DNA from 2 places in the Rossellomorea sp. LjRoot5 genome. Region 1 is predicted to be linked to the other one. Evidence: predicted binding sites of a transcription regulator. Region 1 holds the regulator's gene; the other holds the start of a gene.
What was found. Region 1 encodes Rex, which represses fermentation and respiration genes when NADH is low (regulators of the CRP and FNR family bind a similar motif). Its sites were predicted from a motif close to TTGTGAAATATTTCACAA; they were not measured.
Positions count from the first base shown of each region.

Region 1 (6,135 bases):
TTTCCCTGGTTGTATCCGGAGGACATACGGAGCTTGTACTTATGAAAGATCACGGTTCCTTTGAGGTTATCGGAGAAACACGAGATGATGCTGCAGGAGAAGCGTACGACAAAGTAGCGCGTACGTTGGGCCTTCCGTATCCAGGAGGGCCGCATATTGACAGGCTGGCACATGTGGGGGAAGCGAATCTTGATCTGCCCCGGGCCTGGCTGGAAGAAGGTTCCTATGATTTCAGCTTCAGTGGTTTGAAGTCAGCAGTTATCAACACGCTTCACAATGCCAAGCAAAAAGGAATGACGATTCATCCACAGGATTTGGCCGCGAGCTTTCAAGCAAGTGTCATTGATGTGTTAGTAACTAAAACGGTTAAGGCTGTAAAGGAGTATGGAGTGGAGCAAGTCTTACTTGCCGGCGGAGTTGCGGCCAATAAAGGCTTGCGTACTGCCCTTCAGGCCGCATTTGAGGGAATGGAAGCGGAGTTGGTCATCCCTCCGTTATCCCTCTGTACAGATAATGCTGCCATGATTGCAGCCGCAGGAACGGTGTTATTCCAACAAGGAAAAAGAGGAAGCATGGATATGAATGCTCATCCAGGACTTGATATCGAAAATTTTTAAAAAGAAAAGCTTGAGCGACGTCGTCGTTCAAGCTTTTTTTCGTATACTTTGTTGATATCCTGTGAGTAACGTACAGAGTCGATAAGATGCAAGGGCTATGGGAGTAACGAACATACGTTTTATCAACAGGTTGTGGATAAGTTGTTAATAACTACTTATTTAGTGTGTATACATTGTGAAAAAGAAAGGGTTTTTTCATCCTAAATAATGGTAATAATTGTGGATAACTTAAGTTATTTTTGTGGATAGTGTGGAAAACTACTGTGAATAACGTTATATAAGTATTTTGATTGTGGATAAAAATGTGGAATAAGAAAGGATTGGGGAGTGTTCGTTATCCCCAATCCTGTGGATTACTGCTCTTCTTGAAGTAGTTCTTCCAGTTCTGTCCATTCTTCCAATAAAGAATCAAGCTCTTCTTTAACTTTTGTGAGTGATTCATTAATATCCTGGACTTTCTCGTGATCTTGAAAGATATCAGGATCGCAGAGAAGCTCTTCTTTTTCCTGTATGTTTGTTTCTAGTACTTCCATCAGACCTTCGATTTCTTCGACTCTGCGCTTTCGTTGACGTTCGAGCTTTTTCGCTTCTTTGTCAATCTTGTGGGATCGTTTTTGAGTAGGCTCTTGTAATTGTTCACCCTGTTCCATGCGTTCAAGTGCCGCCAGTTCTTCCTGCTGCTGTAATTTTTCTACATAATAATCGTAATCGCCAAGATACTCCGTCGAGCCTTTCTTGGATAGTTCAACGACCTTTGTGGCAATACGGTTGATGAAATACCGGTCATGGGACACAAAGAGGATAGTCCCGGGATAATCGATCAAGGCATTTTCCAACACTTCTTTGCTATCCAGATCAAGATGATTCGTCGGCTCATCCAGGATCAGGACATTCCCTTTTTCCATCATCAGTTTGGAGAGGGCTAACCGGGCTTTTTCTCCACCGCTTAGTGTAGAAACGGGCTTTAGGACATCTTCCCCTGAAAAGAGGAAGTTACCGAGTACGGTACGGATTTCTTTCTCCATCTTCATCGGATACTCGTCCCATAGCTCATTTAAGACCGTCTTGTTCGAGGATAGTTCGGCTTGTTCCTGATCATAGTAACTGATGGACACATTGGAACCGAATTTAAATGCGCCTTCCAAAGGGTGTAGTTTATTCACCAATGTTTTTAAAAGCGTCGACTTTCCGATGCCGTTTGGACCGACCAGTGCGATACTGTCTCCTTTTTTGACAGAGAAATCGATATGGGAGGAAATCGTCTCGTTTTTCCCGTAGCCAATGGTAAGGTCCTGGACGTGCAGCACGTCATTCCCACTTGGGCGGTCGATTTGAAATGCGAAGCTGGCAGATTTCTCATCCCCGAGTGGGCGGTCCATCCTATCCATACGCTCCAGTTTTTTTCGCCGGCTCTGTGCCATTTTCGTAGTGGAAGCCCTTGCGATGTTCCGTTGAATGAAGTCTTCGAGCTTTGCGACTTCTTGCTGCTGACGTTCGAACATTTTGAGATCTTTCTCATAGTCCTCTGCTTTTTGTTCAAGATACCTGCTGTAATTCCCCAGGTATTTCTTACTCCTGTTACGGGAAATCTCATACACTTGATTGACGACGCTGTCTAAAAAGTAGCGATCATGGGAAACGATCAAGACGGCTCCTTCATAGCTCTGCAGATACGATTCAAGCCAAGATAACGTTTCGATATCCAAGTGGTTGGTCGGCTCATCAAGGATGAGGATGTCAGGCTTGGTCAGTAGAAGCTTACCAAGGGCCAAACGGGTTTTCTGGCCGCCGCTCAATGTGGATATCTTTGTTTCGTAATCAAAATCGGCGAAGTTCAATCCGTGAAGGACGGAACGGATATCCGCTTCATACTGATAGCCGCCGGAATCTTTGAAGAGAACCTGGAGTTGATCGTATTCCTTCAATACCCGTTGATAGACATCCTCTTGCTCATATACTGAAGGATCGGCCATTTGCTGCTCCAGTGATCGTAATTTCTTTTCCTGCAGTTTCAATTCCTCAAAGACGGTCAGCATCTCAGACCAGATGGATAGATCAGATTCTAGACCCGTATTTTGGGCAAGATACCCGATGGAGACGCCCTTTGGCTTAGTGATCTCCCCGGAATCGTAGGAGAGGTGACCTGCAATTATTTTTAGAAGAGTCGACTTTCCTGCGCCATTACGGCCGACAAGGGCAACGCGATCTCTAGTCTGTATTTCAAGTTTAATATTTGATAGGATATTATCTGCACCGAAGTTCTTTGTTAGTTGATTCACTTGTAAAAGAATCATGACGTTTCACCTCTATTTCATAGTGCTAGTGTACCGTATTTGAGAGGGGAACGGCAATAAATCGACTATTAATCTTCGTACACTTAGGATAAAATATAGTGTATGATGAGTAGTAGAGTTTAATAAATTCTGGATGCTTTCAATTTTGGAAGCGGTATCAGAGGTTTTGAATAGATGTGGGGGAATACAATATGAACCAGGATACAACGAAAATTCCACAGGCAACGGCCAAGCGCCTTCCGCTATATTATCGGTTTATCAAGAATCTGTACTCATCCGGTAAGCAGAGGGTTTCATCGAAGGAATTAAGTGAAGCGGTGAAAGTTGATTCTGCTACGATCCGCAGGGACTTTTCTTATTTTGGTGCATTGGGTAAAAAGGGATACGGCTATAATGTCAATTATCTGTTATCCTTCTTCCGTAAGACACTGGATCAGGATGCCCTTACGAAGGTTGTGCTGATCGGGGTGGGGAATCTTGGTACAGCGTTTCTTCATTATAATTTCATCAAGAATAATAATACGAAGATCGAAATGGCTTTTGAGGTGGATGAAAAGAAGGTCGGGACTCAAATCAGCGATGTACCCGTTTTTCATTTAGATGATTTAGAAGAGGGTCTTGTGGGGCATGATATTGAAGTAGCGATTCTGACGGTGCCGGCATCTTCTGCTCAGAATATCACAGACCGATTGGTTTCTTCGAATATAAAGGGGATACTGAATTTCACCCCTGCGAGATTGACGGTGCCTGACCATATCCGCGTCCATCACATCGACTTGGCGGTGGAACTTCAGTCACTCGTTTACTTCTTGAAGCATTATTCAGAGGATGACACGGAAATGTCACAAGATGGAATCATAACAGAATAGAAAATTCTTCATATTTACGTTATGATAGAATGGTAAAAGAGGAGGTGTCTCATTATGCCAGGTCCAGGTAGCCTCGTATTAATAGCAGTCGTTGCTTTACTTATTTTCGGTCCTAAGAAACTTCCGGAATTAGGAAAAGCGGCAGGAAATACATTGCGTGAATTTAAAAATGCAACAAAAGGCTTAGCAGATGATGAAGACGAAAAAAATAATAGTGCTAAGTAGAGTAGGATGAACGCCATGAGTCAAAGAGACATGACAGTTTATGAACATATAGGAGAATTGCAAAAACGACTCATGTTTGTAGTCGTTTTCTTCTTGTTAGCAGTTGTTGTAAGCTTCTTTCTTGCGGAACCGCTGATCAGGTACTTACAGCATGCCGATGAAGCGAAAGAATTAACCATGAATGCCTTTCGTATCACAGATCCTCTCAAGATCTATATGGAAATGATCATGTTCATTGCTTTGATCATGACATCCCCTATCATTCTCTTTCAAGTCTGGTCTTTTGTCAGTCCGGGTTTATACGAAAGAGAAAGAAAAGTGACGCTTAGTTATATTCCAGTTTCCCTAATCCTTTTCTTAGGTGGATTGTCATTTTCTTATTTTATTTTGTTTCCATATATCGTGAAATTCATGATGGGTTTATCAATGAATCTCAATATAGAACAAGTGATCGGAATAAACGAATATTTTCATTTCTTATTCCAGATCACGATTCCTTTTGGTTTTCTCTTTCAGTTACCCGTAGCCATGCTTTTTCTTACACGGTTAGGTATCATCACGCCGATGATGATGGGGAAGATGAGGAAAGCAGCCTACTTTATCTTATTGGTCATCGCGGCTCTTATCACGCCACCCGATATTGTGTCTCATCTAATGGTGACGGTACCGCTGTTCATACTATATGAAATCAGCATCTGGATCTCCAAGATCGGATACAAAAAGGTATTGGAAGCGGAGCAGAAGCTTGAAATGGAACAGTACGAGGACAAAAATAAGGATTGATCAAATGATCAATCCTTATTTTTTGTTCTTTATTTGTTTTTTAATTTTGAAATGCAGCATAATCATCCTTAACCCGGAACCGAAGTCCAGGGTCGCAAGAAAGATGAGCATATACGTGAAAAATCCCCAACCTTCATCATTCTGTACGTTTTGTACAGCAAAATAGGTGAAGAGCACACCGAGAAGGAGATAGATCACTCCCGAGAATAATGGTGATCTCCTCATAGAAATAATCCTCCAATAAATCCTTGAATTTTTTCAGCTTCATTCATCATTTTATCGATATCGTCCCTATAGATAGATTGCATTAGAACGACCGTTGTATTCATCGCCACGTGAGCAAATATTGGCACCAGGATCCGCTTCGTTTTTACATAAAGAAAGGCGAAGGTGAAGCCCATTGCTGAATACAGGATCACATGCTCAGGTTCGAAATGGGCAAGGGCGAAGATGACCGAACTGATGAGAGCGGCAAAGAAGAAATGCATCTTCTCATACAGGACCCCGAAAATGATCTTCCTGAACACGATTTCCTCTAGTATTGGTCCGATGATGGCTGCGACCAGCATGGATAATGGAACCTTTTCAATAATGCCGATGATCATCTGAGTGTTTTCAGATCCCATTTGAATTCCTAACGCATATTCGACTTGTATCGCAACCGATTGAGCGATGAATGCCATGAAAATTCCGAGTACCGCCCAAACAATCGAACGGCCGGCGCCCATGGGAGCACTCCGTTCAAGCCGTGTGCTTGTTTCACTTTTCCTTAAAATGCCTCCCACAATGAGAAGGGTCAGCGTAAAGCTGATGACGAGCCAATATCCAGGGACAAGGCTTCGTACCGTCTCATCGGCTAACCCGAGGACGTCGACACCGATCTTATATAAAAGGGGTACCCCGACAATGCTTGAAAGCTGCATGACGATATAGGCAATTAAAATAAATCCGAAATGTTTTTTCAACGTTTGATCTCCTTTAGCACCTGTATGTTAACGACCAGCTTTACTTTACTCCTGTACAATTCTACTAAGAAAAGCGGAACTGTTCAAATCTAAGGGTTTCTTTTACCCTGGAATATATGGGGAAAAGAGGGCATAGGATAGGAGGGTGTGAAAAAAAGAGAAATATGACGAAAAAAATTTCAGGCAGGACTCTTGCAAAATGAAAACGAATTAATTAATATAATAGTTGTGTTAGCACTCACAGTGAGCGAGTGCTAATAAAAATCATTTACATAATTCAAGGAGGTTGTTTCACTTGTTAAAACCACTAGGTGATCGCGTCGTTATCGAGCTAGTTGAGTCAGAAGAAAAAACAGCAAGCGGTATTGTGCTACCGGATTCC
Region 1 covers NZ_CAXUQN020000001.1:4,192,115-4,198,249, reverse strand. Annotated here, with positions in the region: gene tsaD (tRNA (adenosine(37)-N6)-threonylcarbamoyltransferase complex transferase subunit TsaD) at 1-617, shown strand, start outside; gene ACSQ2E_RS21350 (ABC-F family ATP-binding cassette domain-containing protein) at 971-2,911, opposite strand; gene ACSQ2E_RS21345 (redox-sensing transcriptional repressor Rex) at 3,103-3,780, shown strand; gene ACSQ2E_RS21340 (twin-arginine translocase TatA/TatE family subunit) at 3,835-4,005, shown strand; gene tatC (twin-arginine translocase subunit TatC) at 4,021-4,788, shown strand; gene ACSQ2E_RS21330 (YdiK family protein) at 4,804-5,013, opposite strand; gene ACSQ2E_RS21325 (CPBP family intramembrane glutamic endopeptidase) at 5,010-5,753, opposite strand; gene groES (co-chaperone GroES) at 6,049-6,135, shown strand, end outside.

Region 2 (6,135 bases), 3.2 Mb from region 1:
AGGTCGTACGATGAATAAAGTGGATCGAAATCTTCTCTCAACCATTATTGTGCTCCTATTCGGATTAGGTTTATTTTTCACTGGAACTGACGGCTTTAAAGCTTTCACTGCAGAAGAAGCCAGATTACTAAACCTGCAGGATGAAAAACCTGAAGTACCTGATCTCGTGCTGGAAGACAGCAAGGGATCCTCTTATACATGGGATGAGTTTCAAGGGAAATATGTCTTTATCACTTTCTTTTATACTGCCTGCACAACCGTTTGTCCGCAGCTGGAAACGAATATGGCAAAGGTTTATCAGCAAGTGCCGGGGGATTCTCTCGGGGAAGATATCGTGTTCCTGAGTATCAGCTTTGCTCCTGATCAGGATACACCGGCAGCTTTAACGAAATATAAAACCTATTTCGGGAGTGATGGAGAAACATGGAGAATGGCCAGAATCACTGATGAAGGAGAGTTGAATGCACTTCTTGATGCCTTCGGCGTAATTGTTATACCTGATAACAATGGAAATTTCACTCATAACTCTGCTTTCTATCTGGTAGACCGGGAGGGGAGGCTACAGGAAGTGCTGGATCATAGCGACATAAATGGAGCGGCTGATGTTGTGGATTCTTATCTCAAAATGGAAGCCGATTAAAGGGAGGGAACGTGATGAAATCTTTTTTCTACGGGAGCCTATTGTTCATCTTTCTTATTCTGCCTCCAGTAGCCGAGCTGCTTGAATCGGTTATGATTATCCACATGCATATGCAAATGCCGCTCTTGATCATTGCAGGCATGCTGATGGCACCATTATTTCAAAAAAAATCTTTCTTGAGGAGATGGAATGAAAATGGCCAGCCGGGAATTCTTCTTTTTATGTTGATCTTTTCATATTGGCTACTGCCGAGAACAATGGATGAGGCGCTTTCTTCAATGTGGATGGAAGGATTTAAGTTTATCAGTTTACCATTTTTGGCCGGTGTTCCTCTCAGGGACAGCTGGACGAAAGTAACCAATGGAACGAAGAGGGTTGTCCTAATCGTTATGACCCTTTTATCCGCCCTCATGGGATGGATCTATATATTTTCTCCCAATCAGCTATGTAACAACTATCTGATTGTGGAACAGGTTACACTCGGCTGGGGGTTCTGGACGATGGGGCTTTGTATCAGTATTTATATCGTGTATGACATGTTCAGTGAAAAATGGGAAGACTCTTATTAGAGCCTGTGATTATCGTCACAAATGGCAAGAAAGAGTGTGTGTATAATTAACGGTAATCGATCACAGCAACTAATAGAATAAGAGTTGGGCAATGGTGAAGCAATCTTGACATTACAATGTTATAGTGAAACACTTATGCTTCGAAAGTTGATTGGAGCGGAAGGTGCTCGACTCCTGCGGGAAACGCTGGACAGGTGAGACCCCGGAGGCGCAGCCGAGGAGGCTCACCGCCAGCCCCGCGGAAAGCGAGCACCTGGAGCGGAAATCAACCACTACTTACTACATCCCAATGAAAAATCCGAACGATTTCGATTTTCAAAAAAGAATTTCGAATGATCGTTCGGATTTTCTTTCAACTAAATACTTTTGTCCCAACCTCACTATTTATTCCAGATTACATCGTCTGTACAGCACGAGGGAAAAGAATATTATTTTCCAAGTGGATATGCTCGAATAAATCGGATTCCAGTTCTTCCAGACGCTGATATACAAGGCGGTAGGTCACGCATGCACCTGGAGGAGGAGTGAAATCATAAGTGACCTTTCGTATTTCTTTTATAATATCTCCTGCATGTTGATGCTCGTCTTCCAAAGCAGAAAGAATGGTCGATAATTTCTCCTTGTTTTCAGGCTTTGGATCCTCTTCGAATGCAATAAGGGCCGGGAAGTCTTCCGTTTCTTCTTTGATTGTATGCTGCTCAAGTTCAACCTTCAACTGGTTAAACAGTTTATGAATCTGTGCTAAATGGGGGTGCTGTGCTCCGTGAACGCGAAGTACCTTGGTCACATATGGAGTCAGTTTAGGCAGTTCTTCATTTAAGTAACGGTGATGTTTGCCGACGATATATTGAATCAACTCCGTGAGTGAAGCCTGTTCCCAGTTGATGGTGGATTCGTTCAATCTCTTGGCTTCCTCGTACAGTGCATTTAACTCGGTGAGGACTTCTTCTGACGAAAGGTTCCTTTCTTCGATCGCTTCAATTAAAGGGCGATTTCCTCCACAGCAAAAGTCGATTCGATTCGCCTTGAAAAAGTCGCTTGCTTTCGGAAATTCTGTGACGATATTCCCTATTATGGATGACTCTGTGAATATTTGTGTCATTTTAATCCCTCCATATTTGTCGTTTTACTTGTTTAACTGTCTTTATCATATCAACAACTGAACGAGACTTTCGTGATACATATCACAGATTAGAATGAAATTCATCACGGGTTAACTGAATTTTTGACAGTCATTCTCTTCAGAAAAGAGCACTCGTCCTGTCCGTGATCAATGAATGATTTCCTCTTTCAGTTTGTCGGGGTCGATCACATAGAACCCTTCTGCATCAAGCTCAATGAGATCTTTTTTCCTTAGCTGGTTAAGAGTTCTACTGACTGTTTCACGCGAGGTGCCGATCATGTTGGCGAGTTCTCTGTTCGTAAAATGGGTAGTGATTTTATACAGGTTTTCAAGCTTCACACCATTGGACTTTGATAGACGCAGGAGAAGCATAATGACCTGTTCATACGTATTGTGGAGAATTTTCTCTTCCAGGCGGCTTTGAAGATCGACAATTTTACCCCCTAGAACCCGGAATAACTTAATGCAAAGCTCAGGGTGTTGAATCAGGATTTTCTCGAAATCTTTAATGGGGGTGACGATGAGCTGCGCTTTTTTTATGACCTCGGCGTTTGCAGGAAATGTCCCTTGCCTGAAAAAACCGGCGTGAGGGAACATTTCACCGTCCTCAAGTACCGATACAATCTGTTCTTTTCCAGTGGCATCGGTTTTATAAATTTTCACGATGCCGGAGTGGATGAAGAAGACACGGTCGAGAGGTTCTTCCTGCATGAAAATAATCGAACGGGCATTGTATATTCTTGAAGATGAGATTGATATGATTGGCTGCAGTTCATCGTCGGATAACTCCTTGAATAGTGGAACGGTTTGCAGATGCTTTTTAATATCTTCTTTATTTAACATGAAGGGCTCCTTTCTGCGTTTGGACTATCAACATTATCACCATCTAAACACTCTTTTCCTCATGCTCTTCGGTATATACACGCATGCTGGTTCGCTTTCCATGTAATCGCCTGTCAGGGCATAGGCTCTTGAGCGGGAACCTCCGCACACGTAGCGGAATTCGCATTGTCCGCATTTCCCTTTATATTTATCAGGATTTCTCAGGTCTTTAAAAATAGGTGAGTGCCTGTAAATTTCGGATAGCGGCTGCTGCCTTACATTCCCGGCTTTGATGGGGAGAAGTCCGCTGGGATAGACGTCCCCGATATGGGAGATGAAGACAAATCCATTCCCGTCATTTATTCCTCTCGGTGCCCGTCCCAGACCATCAAATTGACCAGTTTTGCCTGAATGTAAAGCATCCTGATATTGAATCTTTTTTTGTTCATCTTTATTTTGTCTCATTTTTTCTGAGATGACCACACGTCGGTAATGCTGCGCGGCAGTGGTTTTTATATCGAAAGGCACCCGGAGGCTTAATTGATTCAGCCAGCGGAATACTTTTTCGTGCTCCACGGGTGAAATCATGTCTGCTTCTTTACCTCTCCCGATCGACACAAGGAAGAAGACACTCCACAACACGCAATTTAACTCCTCTACCAATTCGGCCATTTCTTCAAGCATGTCGACATTATAGCGGGAGATGACGGTGTTGATTTGAAGAGGAAGTTCAAGTTCGAGGATGTAGTTGATCGCGTTCATGGTCAAGTCGAATGAACCGGATGTTCCTCTGAAATGGTCATGTACTTCTGCTGTCGGACCGTCCAGACTGAACGCCCAGCGAGCAAGACCTACTTCTTTCGCTTTCTCAATGGACTCCTTGGTGACGTTGGGTGTTGCGCTTGGTGTCATGGAGACACGCACTCCTTTTTGAATCGCATAGGAAGCAATATCATATACGTCAGGCCGCATGAGCGGATCTCCGCCTGTGAACACAAGCATCGGGTTGTTCATTTCATAGATGTCATCTATCAGTTTTTTTCCTTCTTCAAAATCCAATTCAAGCGGATGCCGTTTGTACTGCGCTTCTGCCCGGCAGTGAAGGCAGTGAAGCTCACACGCTCTAGTTAATTCCCAAATGACGATAAATGGGTTTTCGTCGAAATTCATATCAAACATCATATTTCCTCCCGTCTTGCAATGATTGAAAGATTTATATGTTTAATGATATAGAAGGATGGGGGAGTAGTAAGTGAATTACATCACACACTCTCTTTTCTCTAAGGAGTATGATTAAGGCATCATCTATAGGAAAGCAGGTGTATGATTGTGAAAATGGTCCTTCCCAAACAACATGGTGCCTGGGCGATGCTATTGATTCCTTACGTACTGGGAATCTCGGCAAGCACCTTTCACCTTATTCACATCCCTTTGTTTATTGGCTGGTTCTTTTTGTATCTTGCCACTTATCCTTTGATCATGGTCGTGAAGGGGAAGAAGGTGTCCTTCTATATTAAATGGGCATTGGGTTATTTAGCCGCGTCATTCTTTTTTTTAGCAATCGTTTTGGTTTATGACTGGCAAATGGTCTTCTTCGGCTTAGCCATGATTCCTTTCTTTCTAATAAACATCTACTTTGTAAAGAAAAAAAATGAGCGGGCACTTGCGAATGATCTATTCGCCATTTGTGTATTTTGTATTGGAGGGCTTGCAAGTTTTTACGTGAGTACAGGCAGTCTGACTGTTGAAGGATGGAATATTGCCCTGTTGTCATTCTTGTATTTTGCAGGCAGTACATTTTTTATTAAATCAATGATAAGAGAAAAGAAAAACACAAGATTCAAATGGTGGTCATGGGGTTATCATGCATTTGTTATTTTTCTGCTATTTCTTTGGAAGGAATCCTGGCTGTGGGTGGTACCATGCGTTCCAAGCTTGATTCGGGCGGTTTTCCTTCACGGTAAAAAACTGACAATCATGCAGCTGGGAATCATAGAAATCGTAAACTCCGCCTTTTTCCTTCTACTTACAACCGTCTTGCTATAAATCCCGTCCCTCGCTTCAGATTTAAAGAAGCAGGGGACGGGATTTTTATTTGAATTTCTGGTCTATGGCCTCTGCCAGCTGGCTGTAGTGGTGAAATAAGCCGGTATCTTCGCCGTAGATGGATGGAGTTTCAGACGTTTCGATTGGTTCTTCGATTGGGAGTTTCGCCAAAACGTCTGTATCTAATCGCTCCGCTAACAGATCCCCTCCGCCTTTTCCGAACAAGAAGTATTTTTCACTGCTTTCTTTGGGCTGAAAGTACGACATGTTTTCAATGACGCCTAAAATATCGTGCTCCGCTTTCAGTGCCATTGTTCCAGCTCTTTCAGCTACAATCGATGCTGTTTGATGAGGGGTGGTAACAATGATTTCTTTACTTTGCGGGATGTTCAGGTGCATATCGAGGGCGATGTCCCCGGTTCCGGGAGGCATATCGAGAATGCAGTAATCCAGCTCTCCCCACATCACATCCTTACTGAAATGCTCGACCATTTTCCCTAACATCGGTCCGCGCCAGACGACAGGGTCGTTGTTTTTTATAAGAAAACCCATCGACATGATTTTTACTCCGTGAGATTCGACAGGAATGATTTTCCCGTTAAATGTTTTGGGACGGCTGTCCACATTCATCATTTTCGGGATGCTGAACCCGTAAATGTCCAAATCAATCAAAGCGACGCTTTTTCCTTGTCTTGCGAGAGATACGGCGAGATTCGTTGAAACCGTCGATTTTCCTACTCCGCCTTTTCCACTTGTTATAGCTATTACATTACCTGATAGCATGTTCACACCTCTTTCACAAATTTTAGGTAAATTTCCATCGTGTGACGTACTTCACAGTCTGAAAAGTAGTCTTTCTGTACAATGATTACAAGTTGAAAATGAATCAACGTAATCAATGTACCAAATATACAACTGCGTTGATGTTAAAAAAG
Region 2 covers NZ_CAXUQN020000001.1:992,792-998,926, forward strand. Annotated here, with positions in the region: gene ACSQ2E_RS05060 (SCO family protein) at 11-640, shown strand; gene ACSQ2E_RS05065 (hypothetical protein) at 655-1,209, shown strand; gene ric (iron-sulfur cluster repair di-iron protein) at 1,604-2,311, opposite strand; gene ACSQ2E_RS05075 (Crp/Fnr family transcriptional regulator) at 2,480-3,175, opposite strand; gene ACSQ2E_RS05080 (TIGR04053 family radical SAM/SPASM domain-containing protein) at 3,212-4,333, opposite strand; gene ACSQ2E_RS05085 (YwiC-like family protein) at 4,478-5,200, shown strand; gene ACSQ2E_RS05090 (Mrp/NBP35 family ATP-binding protein) at 5,246-5,983, opposite strand.
Region 2: the regulator Rex is predicted to act here: its motif matches at 4,405-4,422, upstream of ACSQ2E_RS05080 (TIGR04053 family radical SAM/SPASM domain-containing protein).